Sporocytophaga myxococcoides: one gene and its partner. The protein of the gene in region 2 interacts with the protein of the main gene of each other region in a pairwise test. Links are inferred from orthologs where the notes say so. Each region holds a gene or a part of one and is shown on either strand. Other genes may lie near its edges.

Region 1 (7,264 bases), on a different replicon or contig from region 2:
GCTGGACCACCCGGAAGGCAATTCAACTCCGTTAGAATTTATTTCCCAGTTTTCAAATCCGCTGTTTTCAATTTGTGCAAAAGAAGGAACAACAGCGAAAAGCAGTAAAAATTTAATAACTATTTTTTTCATATAATCAGTTTAAAAATTGAAGAAACTAAAACCTTTGTATAATTAATTCTTAAGGCTTGATCAGATTCATGGATACATGATACGACTCTGTCTTTAAAAAACAGTCGCCCTTTGTTTCAGGACATTGCATTAAAAATCAATATGCTTGACTGTAATATATAAATTACAAATTCATTTATATATAGGACTTTATAAAAGGCTTATTTCAATTGACAAAGAACTGGATTTCCTACAAATTCAAGGTTTTGCTTTTATCTATGACCGGATCCCTTTAGATTGTTCACCGTTAACTTTTTTTCAATTCTCCGGCTGTCTTTGTCTGTAAGATTTCAGGAAACCGGAGAATAGAAGAAATGGTATGCTTATTTTTTGATATTAAGCTTGCCGGTATATAGAACATTCTCTTCACTGTCTAAAACAGTATATAAATACATTCCTGAATTGAGCTCGGAGGTTTCTAAATTGATATTATCTGATGTTAAGCTTAGTGTCTTTACCATTTTTCCGGAAAGATCTTTAACTACTATTAAACGAGACTCTGAGGGAAGATCTTTAAAGTTAACCTCAATAGTTGCTGGGTTGGGATAGGTTTTGCCAGAATACAAACGTGAAATCGGATGGCTTAAACCAGTTACAGTAGTGTAAGAAAGATCATCTATGGTAAATGTGGTTCCATTGAAGCCACTATGACTTTCAGGGCCTGTAGAAATCATAATAATAAGGGTATCAGGTATTGCACCATCGTCATAATTGAGATTTAATGTGAATTTAGTATACTCGGTTTTGGTTTCGAATATCTTTAATGAAGCAGTGACTAGTGAATCGGATACATTATGAGCTGGATTCCATTTGGATAAAGCCACATCAATTTTTGCTGTATCATAAATGTCAGAATCCAGAGGAGCGCCCTGATTAAATTTGTAATATCCAGAAATGGCAATAGGTCTTTCGTTTATGGCCTGACCAACCAGCTTATCAGTTTCAAAATTAAATTTTCCAAGCATGAGATACCCATAGATTCCAATAATCTCACTGTTGTTACCGTCTTCTTCAATTTCTACAATATTTTTCAAAGTGATAGCATAGGAACCGGTATAAGCATCAGGATCTTTTTCAAAAGGAGCCGGCAAGTCTTCCAGAACCCCGGGATAAAAGTCACAAGTCCACCCTGTTGGTTCTTCATTTCCATTTGAGTTGGTCTCCCAGTATTCAAAACCTCCGTTTTCAATTTGAGCATAAGACGGAATAGCTGCAAGAAGCATTAAAAATTTGATAACTGTTTTTTTCATATATAAATGGTTAAAAGTTTATAAGCAAAAATTACTGATTATCTGATACCTTCTGCAATTGAGGTATATTTTAAACAAAAATTTAGGTGCCGGTATGCTGGCTTAAAACAGGATAGTCAGTTTTTTTAAAAATCTTTACACTTTAGGATTTGCATATTTCAATTGACCAAGTGCTATTAAGTTTCAATTTTGCATTTGTCTTTGCTCCTGATTCATCTGTTAAACCTTTAATGACAGGAGTTTCTTTACTGGAAATCAAAGCCTTCAGGTGATTTTTATTTATTTCCTTTTGCATAAATAAAAGGGGTATTCGGAAATAACATCCGGACTTCCATTCGGCGCAACCATATGCAGCCTTACCTTCAAGGATAGTACCCTTTTTACATTTAGGGCAAATAAGCGTTTCTGCTTGTTTTTCCTCAATAACAGGATTGAAGTGATCGTCAAGTTTAATAGTTCCTTCAATTTCTTCTCCGCTTTCTTTTTTCAGGCCTTTAATGTTGGCAGTCTTACCGGATTTAATAAGTGACTGAAGTTGTTTGTCAGGAAGGGTTTTGCCAAATAGCTCGAATGGCACAAGAAAGCTGCAGCCATTTTTATATTCAGAACAACCAAATGCTTTTTTGCCTTTCATCATGAGTCCCTTTTTACATTTAGGGCAGCTAAGGTTTATATCTGTATCCTGACCAGTTTCAGTTTTTTTACTTTTGGTTTTCTGCTCTTTATTTTCTGATTTCTTTTTTTGTTCAGACTCAGCAGGCGTAACTTCTATGGCAATTCTTTTCGCATTGGAGTTTTTAACATGGTGAACAATTTGAGTTACCATGTGTTTCATTTCATTGAGAAAGACCCGGGCGTCAAAGGACCCTTTCTCTATATCACGAAGTTTCTTCTCCCACTTGCCGGTCAATTCGGCAGATTTCAGTAATTCGTAATCTATTGTTTGTATCAGCTGAATTCCCGTGATGGTGGGAATCAAATTTTTCTTTTCTTTCTTAATATAATTTCTCTTAAATAAAGTTTCAATGATATTGGCTCGTGTCGAAGGTCTTCCAATTCCATTTTCCTTCATTGCTTCTCTTAGTTCTTCATCAGCTACCTGTTTACCTGCTGTTTCCATTGCTCTGAGCAATGTTGCTTCCGTATAATGTTTTGGAGGTTTTGTCTGCTTCTCTGCGAGTGTTGGTTTGTGAGGGCCGGATTCTCCTTCTTTGAATTCAGGGAGTATCTGGTCGTCATCCTGCTCTGCGTCTTCTTCTTTTTTCTCTTCCTTGTATACTGCTCTCCAGCCTTCCTCCAGAATCTGTTTACCTGTCGCTTTGAATTCGGTATCTTTAACTTTACCGATAACTTCTGTTTTTGAAACCTGACAATCGGGATAAAAAGCAGCAATGAAACGTCTTGCTATAAGATCATAGACATTGCCTTCATATCCACCCAGGTTTCCGGCTTTAATATTGGTAGGAATAATTGCGTGGTGGTCCGTTACTTTTTTGTCATCGAACACGTTCTTTGACTTTTTGATAGCACTCCCCAGCAAAGGCTGAGTAAGCGCAGCATAACCAGTCATAGATGAAAGTATTCCTTTTATTTTCGGATAAATATCATCTGGAAGATACATGGTATCCACCCTTGGATAAGTGACCAGCTTTTTTTCATAAAGGCTCTGGACCGTATTAAGCGTGAGATCAGCAGAATATCCGAATTTTTTATTACACTCAACCTGCAAAGATGTGAGGTCAAACAGCTTAGGAGCACTTTCCTTACCTTTTTTCTTGGTAAAGGAAATAATTGTAAACAGCTCGTTCTGTATGTTCTGAAGAATCTTCTCTGCATCCTCTTTTACGTTAAACTTTCCATTTTTTGCCGAGAAGACAACATCCCGGTATATAGTTTTAAGCTCCCAATAAGTCTGAGGTTTAAAGTTCTCTATTTCAAGATATCTGTTAACAATCAGAGCCAGTGTTGGAGTTTGAACCCGTCCAATAGAGAGCAGTTGTTTGCCCTGAGCATATTTCAGAGTATATAGTCTCGTAGCATTGATTCCGAGCAGCCAGTCTCCAATAGCTCTTGAGCTCCCTGCCGCGTAAAGCAGATCATACTCTTTACTGTCTTTCAGATTCCTGAAACCTTCTTTCATAGCCTCTTCAGTCAGAGAGGAAATCCAGAGGCGCTTGACAGGTTTAGTACAGTTAGCTTTTGTAAGCACCCAACGCTGAATGAGTTCCCCTTCCTGACCAGCGTCACCACAGTTGATGACTTCAGTAGCTTCATTAACCAGTTTTGTTATGGTTTTAAGTTGTTTTTCCATTCCTGGGTTGTTAATACCCTTAATGCCAAACTTTGGAGGAAGAATAGGAAGGTGTTGAATGTTCCACCATTTTAACTGAGCATCATAGTCTTGCGGTTCTTTCAGTGTACAAAGATGGCCAATAGTCCAGGTTACCTGATAACCATTACCTTCAAAATAACCGTCTTTTCTGTTTTTGGCTCCCAGAAGTTCGGCAATTTCTCTCGCAACACTTGGTTTTTCGGCTATGCAGACTTTCAATTTCGCTAGTTTAAAATTTCAGGATTTTAAAGATACTAAAAAATTGAAAAGTGATTTCATTGAAAAAGCCAGAGTTATTAACAAGTTTTTCTGTCATGGAGATGAAGGTGCTGGATAACAATTGTTTGGTAAGTCTCTGAAGAACAGTCAGCCTTAGAATTATTCATTTTTATGAAGGAATGATTTGTGTACATAGAAAATTTTTAAAAGACAAAATTAGACCAAACCTCTAAGGAGAGAATAAAAGTTTTCTTTTCATTTAAGAATACGGGAAACCCTTTTGCTCAAGCTCGTCATGACTCAATCAAGGTCATAAACTATTTTAAACATAATCAAAATTGCCCGGTTTTTGAGTCGATATATCTTTTCAAATGGACAGATTGTTTTTGATTTAATGAATAAGGCAGGTGTAGAAATTCTTTATCTTAAAGATTATGCTCATTTTTTATTTCAGAACCACCTCACCGACCTTGCCAAGCAGGAATTGGTTATTAAGAGGGAGTTGGAACAGCCATTGCTGAAATGGTTGAACCATTTAACGGATGAAGAATTTTTAAAGATTATAGAAAAGCGTCTTACAGTATTCCTTAGGCATATGATGGAAGGTAGAGGAAACGAAGACATAGAAAGAGGGATATCTGATTGGAAGTCGGATCAGCTTCAGGAACTTTCCAGATTACAAGTAACTGCTATGGATATTGCTGTTGATTATGGCGCACGAAAAAAAGCCTTGTTGAAATTTCTCCCTTATTACACTCATGACCTTGATCTTGCCTTGAAAATTATTAATGAGATAGTTGACTTTTATACGGTACATGAAAAAAGGGCGATTGAGGCATATACTGATATTCAGAAAGAAGAATCCGAAAGAATTATCAAGTCGCAAAAAGAAACGGAGCAAAAACTCCTGGTTAAAGAAAAGCGGCTTGAAGAGTCACAAAGAATGGCCGAACTTGGTAATTGGGAGTTTGATCTTTCTACAGGTGTTTACTCTTGGTCTGATGAGCTTTTCAGAATGTTCGGGTTGTCTTATAAATCTTCGATGGGCTTAGATGATATCTTTCCGCTAATGACAAAAGAAGCTTCAGAGAGAATACAAGAAAACATTCATAATGCTCTGGAGTTTGGGACTTCTTATACTCATGAATATGAGATCATACGACCTGATGGGCAACATAGAATCGTAAGAACTTATGCTGTGCCGGAAAAAGATAAGGATGGCAAAGTAAAATTGTTAAAAGGAATTACACAGGATATCACTCACCTCAGAGAGACAGAGGGGCTATTAAGGCAAAGTCAGGAGCTGTTAGAACAGATAGCCAAATTAGCCCCAATAATTATACTTGTTATCAGAGTCGAAGATAATGAGCTTATTTATTATAATGAGAATATTTTTGAAAACCTTGCCATAAAAGAAGTTGATGTAAAGAAAAATGGTTATAACCATTTGTTGGAAATAATTCATCCTGATGATCTTAAAACTGTCATTAATAGGAGTAAAAGTTATAGATCTATTAAGGAGAATGAAGAAAGTATAATGGAGTTCAGGATAAAGGATAAGGCCGGAAACTGGAGATGGTATTATTCCAGGTCTATTGTTTTTAAAAGGAATGGGAATGGCGAGGTTACACAAATTTTATTTACTGCTTCAGACATTAATGATCTTAAAAGCGCAGAAGAGACTCTAAAGCAGAATGCTAATTTCATTCAAAAGGTCGCTGAAACTATTCCCAACATTCTTTATATATATGACATCAGGGAGCAAAAAAATGTCTATGCAAACCGTACAGTGGGTGACGTATTGGGCTATTCTCCGGAGGGGTTGAAGGACCTTGGCACCAATGTGTTGACCACTTTTCTGCATCCTGATGATTTGCCGAAGATAACCAGGTATTTCAATGATTTTGTGAATGCGAAAGAAGGTGAGATAAGAAAACTTGTCTATAGAATGAAGGACGCAAGAGGGAAATGGAGCTGGTTCATCAGTATGGATACAATTTTTGCAAGGGATGAAAAAGGGATGCCCTTTCAGATTTTAGGGGTTACTCAAGATATTACAGATAGGGTTGAAGCAGAAGAAGCGCTAAAATATAGTGAAGCACAGTTGGTTGAGGCACAAAAAATCGGCCATGTCGGAAGCTTTGATTGGAATATGAAAACAAATATTGTTCAGGGAACGCAGGAGTTTTTTAAAATATTTGGATTAAACGGAAATAACGGAACAGTGAGGTTGGAGGAAATTCAGGATTTGATACCAGAAGATGACGCTCGGAAGATGTTTAAACTTGTAGAGGAGGCTGTCCTTGATAATAAGATGATAGATGTTGATTTCAGGATCAATGTCGGAGAAAAAACTCAAAACCTGATATCCAGAGCCAAAATATATAAAGATGAGAGTGGACAAGGAGCCAGGGTTGTAGGCTCAATTTTGGATATTACAGAAATCAAACGAACAGAGGAAACCTTAAAGATAAAGAATGACGAGCTGACGAATGCTTATGATAAGCTTGACAAGGCCCAGAGTAAACTCAGGAGTATCAATACTGAATTGGAGAAAAGAGTTAAAGAAAGGACAGCAGAGCTTGAAGAAAGTGAAGAGAAGTACAGAGCATTTGTTGCACAAAGTCAGGAAGGTATATGGAGGTTTGAACTTCACATTATTAATGATATAGATGTTGCTCTCTCAAGTGAAGAGCAGGTGCAAAAAATTCTGGATTATGGCTATGTTGCAGAATGCAATGAGAGAATGGCTCATATGTATGGCTATGCATCTTCCTCAAAACTTACTGGCCGTACTATTAAAGAGCTGTTTGATACAAATGATGAGAAGATCGTTAAGATCTTTAGAAGGTTTGTCGATTCCGGTTATAAGCTGGAAAACTTATTGACATATGGAAGTGGACCGAATGAAAGTAAAAAATATTATTCAAGCAATGTGCTGGGAATTGTTGCGAAAGGAAAACTTGTCAGAGCCTGGTCCACTCAGATTGATATTACAGCAGCGAAAGTTGCAGAGAGAGAGATGAAAGCGAGCGAAGAACAATACCGCTTTCTTGCTGAAACGGTACCTCAATTATTCTGGGCCTCTGATGCCAATGGGTGTATAGAATATTATAATCAAAACTGGTACAATTATACAGGCTTAGAATTTGATAAAGACCAAAAATGGAGCTGGATAAATGCTGTTTATGATAAGGATAAGGGGCCGTCTATATCTAAACTTAATGAGTGTGTGAAGTCCGGAGAGATGTTTGAAATAGAATGCAGACTGAGAAAACACAATGGTAACTTT
Region 2 (7,183 bases):
CAAATTTGACACTCGATACTACATGAACTACTTTAATACCATTCTCTTTTAAAGTTTTTGTCCATGTAGAGGGATTACCAGCTGAAGTGAATACAATTTTAATCTCTTCCTCAATAATGATCTTAATAATTTTGTCAATATCCGGATAAAGTAGGGGGACATTCACCCCAAATGGTCGATTCGTAGCTTGCTTGCATTTAACTAAATGTTCTTTTAACACCTCTGGATACATAGATCCTGCACCTATCAATCCAAGACCACCTGCATTACTTACCGCGGAAGCAAGCTTCCAGCCACTGCACCAAACCATTCCTGCTTGTATTATCGGATATTCAATTTCGAATAATTGATTGACTCTATTCATTGGTAAGAAATTATTTGATTGGAAAAATACAATATATTTTCTATTCTAATATTTTAATTTTTGGTTTTATGTATGGTGTTGATTTTAAGCGTTTTCGATGATTAATAAATTAGTCGATATATAGATAAAATTTTTAAATGCCTTTTGTTTGCAAGCATGAAAAAAATTGTTAAGGTTATCAACACTGGTTGTTGCCGGATGAAAGGTTAAAAGTTGCTGATATTCAGTTACGTTCGATGTTGTTTTTTGGGTGTGTGGATAAAAGAATAACTTTGTGGAAAAACTTAGCTCAAAAAATTGAAAAAATATAAGATTTATAATTATATAATATGTTGCTTTTCAGCTGCTAAATGAGTCCTGCAAATTTTCTAAAACTTGGTAAAAGTCATTTTTCCGCTTGTAAAATTTTTTATTGCCATGTTGAAATTGTCCAATTTTTGGCAAGGAATAAAAATTTTGCAGGATTTCAATAAGACGTATCATTTGGAGACCAGACGCTCAATTTTATTTTTTAGAAGTGTGCCAAATAGCTTTAACAATTTATTTTGATTTGAGGTTGTACTCTAAAGTAGTTTTAGTTATGTGGAATCTCTTTAAATATTTTCAACAACAAAAGCTGAGAAAGTATTATACAAAACTCAGACTTGATGCGCTTGAAGCCCAGAAAAATGGAGATATAAAAAGATCGCTGGCATTAAATGCCATGGCTGACAAGCTTATGAGCAATGTAATTTACAGTTAGAGGTTCAAGTTCTTTAAAATATCCTCTACAAATTCACGGGAGTTGGATAATCTGGGCACTTTATTCTGACCGCCCAGTTTACCTCTCTGTTTCATCCACTTATAAAAAGTCCCTTGGGGTACTGAATGAATAATCGGTTCCTGAAGTGCTATATCCTTGTATCGTTTTGCCTCGTAGTCGGAATTTACAACTTTAAGCTCTTCATCTAATATTTGGGAAAACTGGTGTAAATCCTTTGGTGACTGAGAAAATTCAATAACCCATTCATGTCGACCATTTTTGTTACCTTCAAAAAATACCGGAGCTGCAGTGAAATTGCTCACAATTGAGCTGGTTTTCATGCCTGCTTTGGAAACTGCTGTTTCTGCATTCTCAACCATTAGTTCTTCTCCAAAAGCATTGATGAAATGTTTGGTTCTCCCTGTGATTTTTATCCTATAAGGAGCAAGGGAAGTAAATTTTACAGTGTCACCAATTTTATATCTCCACAAACCTGCATTGGTAGAAATTACCATGGCATAGCTCTTATTCAGCTCAACCTCATGTAAGGAATAGCTTTTAGGAAATTCATCGTCCTGGTGGTCAATGTCTATAAATTCATAGTAAATTCCATAATCCAGCATTAGCAGCAATTCATCAGATCCTTTCTGATCCTGTATTCCAAAGAATCCTTCCGATGCGGTGTAGGTTTCCATGTAGTCTACATGAGAAGCAGGGAAGAAGTTTTTGAATATTTCTCTATATGGAGAGAAAGCTACAGCGCCATGATAGAAAACTTCAAAATTCGGCCATATCTCAAGCATGTTCTTTTTGCCGGTAAGCTCAAGTATCCTGTTTAGAAGCACAATTGTCCATGTCGGTACCCCACTGATACAAGTCACATTTTCGTTTAGAGTTGCTTTGGCCATTTTCTCAATTTTCTGTTCCCATTCGTCCATCAGGGCAATATTGAGATCAGGCGTTCTTGAATATTGGGCCCACATAGGAAGATTGGCCATGATAACAGCAGAAACATCACCATAAAATGAGTCCTTCCACTTGGGATTTTTATAATAAGAACCTCCTATAGCAAGATTTTTTCCATTAAATAGTCTGCTGGCAGGGTTATTACTAAAAAAAAGGCAGAGTAGGTCTTTCCCGCCTTTATAGTGACAATTGTACAATGCTTCTTTGGAAACAGGTATAAATTTACTTTTGGCATTGGTCGTCCCGGATGATTTTGAGAACCAGGAGATTTTAGTTGGCCAAAGAATATTCTGTTCACCCTGCATCATGCGGTCTATGTAGGGAAACAAAGATTCATAAGGTGATACAGGTACAGTATTTTTAAATTTTTCAATAGACTGAATGGAGCTATAACCAAACTTTTTCCCCCATTCAGTATTTTTTCCTTTTCGGATAAGGTCAAAAAATAACTGCTCCTGAATCTCATGAGGATTTTTCATAAAGCGCTCAATATGGCCAATACGCCTCTTGAGAATATTCTTCATTATAAGATTCAGAATCATTCTTTAAATCTTTCTTTTCAATTCGAAATGTTTTCCAAGATAAACTCTTCTAACTTGCTCATCGGCAGCAAGTTCTTCCGCAGTGCCTGATTTCAGAATCTTTCCTTCAAATAAAAGATAAGCTCTGTCTGTAATGGAAAGTGTTTCGTTTACATTGTGATCAGTAATAAGTATACCGATATTTTTATTCTTAAGTTTAGCAACTATTGATTGTATCTCTTCAACTGCAATAGGGTCTACTCCTGCAAATGGCTCATCCAGTAGCACAAACTTCGGATCTACGGCCAGTGCGCGGGCTATTTCTGTTCTTCTTCTTTCTCCTCCCGAAAGAACCATACCTATATTTTTTCTCACATGGTTCAGGCTGAATTCGTCCAGAAGTTCCTGAAGTTTATTCTTTTGTTCGGTTTTGGAAAGTTTAGTCATTTCCAGAACTGCCATGATATTTTCCTCCACTGTAAGTGTTCTGAAAACTGAGGCTTCCTGGGCAAGATAGCCTACACCTCTCTTTGCTCTTTGGTACATTGGAAGTTTGGTTATTTCCTCATCTTCCAGAAAAATTTTACCTTCATTAGGCTTTATTAGGCCTACTATCATGTAAAATGAAGTGGTTTTTCCAGCTCCGTTAGGTCCCAGCAGTCCCACAATTTCTCCTTGATTAACTTCTACCGAAACGTTGTTAACTACTGTCCTGGCTTTATATCTTTTAATTAAATGTTCAGCTCTGAGTATCATCTCTGATTATATAACAAAATAAAAGTAAGACCCTCTTTTAATTAGTGACAAATTTTATATCCTTTATGAATAATTGCAAAGATTTTTTACCATTAAATTCATTTTCGTAAATATGGTAACAAATATTAAAAGGTTCTCCCTTCGAAATTCTTTTAAACGGTTCCACCATGTTAAAACCAATTGCTTCAATTGCATTAAAACCGTCTTGGGAAATTCTCAGTTTAAGGTGCTGATCTTTCAGCAATCTTGCTGAGCCATCGTCTCTGACATTTTCCGAAATAAAGACAGGATCCATGTTCCCTGGTCCGAATGGTGCTAATTGTTTCAGAATATTGTAAAACTTCTGATTAATCTGAGATAACTCTATTTTTAGATCGACATCCAGTTTGGGTATTAAATCTTCCTGACGTATATCGCAGGAAACAACCTGTTCAAATCTTTCCTGAAACGCTTTGATATTCTCAAGCTTCATTGTAAGTCCGGCGGCATAAGTGTGTCCTCCAAACTGTTCAAGTAGATCAGAGCATTTAGCGATTGCTTCATAGACATCAAATCCGTCTACTGATCTTGCAGATCCTGTAGCCATACCATTGTTCTCTGTAAGAATAATGGTTGGCCTGTAAAACTTCTCAATGCATCTGGACGCCACTATACCTATAACACCTTTATGCCAGTCATTTTTGAAAAGGACAGTTGATTTTGAATCCAATGCCACTTCTTCCTGAATCATTCTAATCGCCTCATCAGTGATATTCAGGTCAAAATCCTTCCTTACTTTGTTCTTTTCATTAATCTTTTCTGCCAGGAGATCTGCTTCATCCTGGTCCTTGGCAATAAGTAAGTGAACTGCATGTTTGGCATGTGCAATTCTTCCTGCTGCATTTATTCTCGGTCCAAGTCCGAAGACGATATTGTTGATTGTAAGTTCTTTTGATACGCCGGAAATATCTATGAGCGCTTTCATCCCTGGACGTGGAGACTCGTTCAATACCTTTAAACCATGGTAGGTTAATATCCTGTTTTCACCAGTAATAGGTACTATGTCGGAAGCAATACTTACTGCAAGTAGGTCAAGAAAACTAAAGAGCAGTTCTTCTTCCAGCCCTAAGTCTATACATAGCGCCTGCATTAACTTAAAGCCAACACCGCAGCCAGATAGTTCCTTATAAGGATAATTACAGTCAGCTCTTTTCGGGTCCAGGACAGCACAGGCCATGGGAAGCATATCACCGGGCTTGTGATGGTCGCACACTATAAAATCTATTCCCAACTCTGCAGCATATGATATTTCATTTAATGATTTAATGCCACAGTCGAGACTGATAATGAGGGAAAAGCCATTCTCAAGGGCCCAGTCTATACCGGTTTTTGAAATGCCATACCCTTCTTTGTATCTGTCAGGAATATAAAATTCAAGGTTTTCATAGTAGTTGCTGAGAAAGCCATAGACAAGAGTTACAGAGGTAGTGCCATCGACATCATAATCACCGTAAATAAGGATTTTTTCTTCATTATCCATGGCTTCGCAAAGCCTTGACACTGCTTTGTCCATATCTTCCATAAGATATGGATCATGGAGATTTTCCAGAGAAGGTCTGAAGAAATCCCTGGCTTCTTCAAATGTATTAATTCCTCTTTGAATGAGCAGAGAAGCAAGGGAAGCGTTGATATTAATCGCCTGTGATAATGACTCAATGTTTTGAGCCGAGGGAACATGTTTAAATACCCAACGCTTTTCCATAAAGCATACAAATTATAAAAAAATAGCGACTTTTTTATAAAAAATGGATGATATGGGCAAATATTCCGGGTTTATTACCTGAAAGGCATTAATTAATCACCTTCTTCCAGCAAATCAGGAGTCTCAAGGTATTTAATATCTCCGACTGCTTTACCTGCTATTCCCTTAATGGAGCCGTACATATCTACTGTATTATGAAGGACTTTTTCCAGTTGTTTTTCCCTTTCTTTCCAAAGTTTTTGAGTAACGAGTTTTTCTTTTGCAAGAGCTTCCTGCATGGAAGAAAAGCCTTCAACAATTGCTTCCATCTGCTGACGGAATTCATTTCCGGTGAGATAATCGTAAAGCATTTGCATTTTATCTCCCTTATTTTCCTGTGACAATTTTACTTCTGTCAATTTGATAAGGGTATCTCTGAGAATCATCGCAACTCCTTTCACTTCATTGAAAGAGCAAACCCAGACGCCGTCCCGCAGGCCAAACTTTTCCATATCCTTGGGCATAGTTTCTGTTACAAGGACAGCCAGATCCGCTTTTTGTCCGCGAAGGTCTCCTTTCAGTTTTTCAATCCAGCCATCGCTGAAAGCCTTTGTCCGCTTACTTTCATAGATAATTTTTCCGCAATCTTTTCCTGAAGAGTTTCTTACTGTTTGAATTACGTCAGCTCCTCTTACCCCTTTTCCAACTTCTTCTACTAGGTCAAATGGAAAAACCTCCCTGAGCATTCCTTCAAGGACTACTTCCTGTGCTTCACCTTGCAATTGCATAGAGCCTTGTTCTGCCTTTCTTTTCATCTCATCAATCTGCTTTCTCAAAGAATCCAGTTGCATATCTTTTTCTTTGATCTTCAGTTGATTGTTTTCATCCATCCTTTTGCGGATGTCCTCTTCCATATCCTTGGCCTTATTGAGAAATCTTTTTTCCATTTCCAGCTCAAGTTCTTCCTTTTGATCGTTCAGCTCCTTTTCTTTTTTTAGCAGCTCAAGTTCTTTGGTTTTCAGTTCGCGGTTTTCTTTCTTCCGCTCTTCAACTTCCTCTTGTAAATTCTTGAGCTGAAGTTCGAAGTCTTCTTTTACTTTACCTTTGAGCTGATCCTCCAATTCTTTGGTTTTGCTCAAAAGCTTTTTCTCCAACTCCAGTTCAAGCTCATCGCTTTTCTCTTTCAGTTCTTTTTCTTTTTTCAAAAGATCGAGTTCCTTAGTTTTCAACTCACGGTTTTCTTTTTTGCGTTCCTCGATTTCTTCCTGCATCGTTTTAAGTTGCATTTCAAAATCCTCTTTCACCTTTCCTTTGAGCTGTTCTTCTATTTTCTGTTTCTCCAGAATCAGTGTTTTTTTCAGCTGAGCCTCCTGATCTTCCCGTTCCTTGAGCAGCTTGGCCTGATAAGCACGAAGTTTATTCTCTTTTTCGGCAAGTTCCGCTTCTTTTTGTTTCTGGATTTTTTCAAAATCCTGTTTTAGTTTTTCCTCTATATGACTGGCAAGCGCCTCCTCTACATTGAAATGATGGGCGCATTTAGGGCAGGTAATTTTATTTTCCACTAGAAAATTCTTGAAGTATTTTTAAAGATAATAAATATGTAGCGGAAGGCGAAAAGGGTAGTTAAAGTTTTAAATAGATATATAAAGACAAGGTCTTAAATATCAATAGGTTTGCGGGATGTAGGTTGATTGGTGCTTTTAAAAATTCACCGAAAAATCATGGTAATAAAGGAGTTAAAAAAAGATTTTTGCCGGGCGTTATGAAGGGCGTCTGCTTTACAAATTTCGATAAAAAAAGCTGATTCGAAAGAATCAGCCTTACTTCAATAATTAATTACATACTAAATGAATTTTATAACACACCTTCAAGCACATCTTTAATTGGTACTCTTTCGCCATTTTTATAAGCGACGATCCAGGCATCTTTCACACCCATATCCCTTAGTGCCTTTTTAAATGTGTTAGCTTCCCAATAATCAGCAAAGTTGCCTAGTGTATATTTTTTTATTCCGTCTTTATCTACTTCGCCACTGAAGTTCGGATTGTTGTCAAAATATTTTGACAGATCTTTGTTTCTGAAAGAGCCTACCTGCACTTTAAAAACGACACCAG

The links.
Region 1: the proteins of recJ (region 2) and MYP_RS08330 interact in binary tests that used the Escherichia coli proteins (3 or more experiments, as listed by UniProt). The link is inferred for Sporocytophaga myxococcoides from one-to-one orthologs.

What each region holds. Positions count from the first base shown.
Region 1 is NZ_BBLT01000003.1:103,263-110,526, forward strand. Bases 1,269-4,277 are described here. They hold MYP_RS08330 (type IA DNA topoisomerase), read right to left. Parts: upstream 3,973-4,277; coding sequence 1,564-3,972; downstream 1,269-1,563. Other genes in these bases: MYP_RS08325 (T9SS type A sorting domain-containing protein), read right to left, coding at 1,269-1,421. Outside these bases: MYP_RS08320 (T9SS type A sorting domain-containing protein), read right to left, coding at 1-132; more of MYP_RS08325, read right to left, coding at 495-1,268; MYP_RS24865 (PAS domain-containing sensor histidine kinase), read left to right, coding at 4,367-7,264.
Region 2 is NZ_BBLT01000011.1:146,257-153,439, forward strand. The notes cover bases 2,739-5,666. They hold recJ (single-stranded-DNA-specific exonuclease RecJ), read right to left. Parts: upstream 5,091-5,666; coding sequence 3,387-5,090; downstream 2,739-3,386. Other genes in these bases: lptB (LPS export ABC transporter ATP-binding protein), read right to left, coding at 2,739-3,349; MYP_RS21355 (DUF2130 domain-containing protein), read right to left, coding at 5,183-5,666. In the rest of the region: MYP_RS21335 (NAD(P)H-dependent flavin oxidoreductase), read right to left, coding at 1-364; MYP_RS26235 (DUF6435 family protein), read left to right, coding at 945-1,106; MYP_RS21340 (GH3 auxin-responsive promoter family protein), read right to left, coding at 1,103-2,614; more of lptB, read right to left, coding at 2,618-2,738; more of MYP_RS21355, read right to left, coding at 5,667-6,631; MYP_RS21360 (SPOR domain-containing protein), read right to left, coding at 6,924-7,183. UniProt on the Escherichia coli protein: Single-stranded-DNA-specific exonuclease.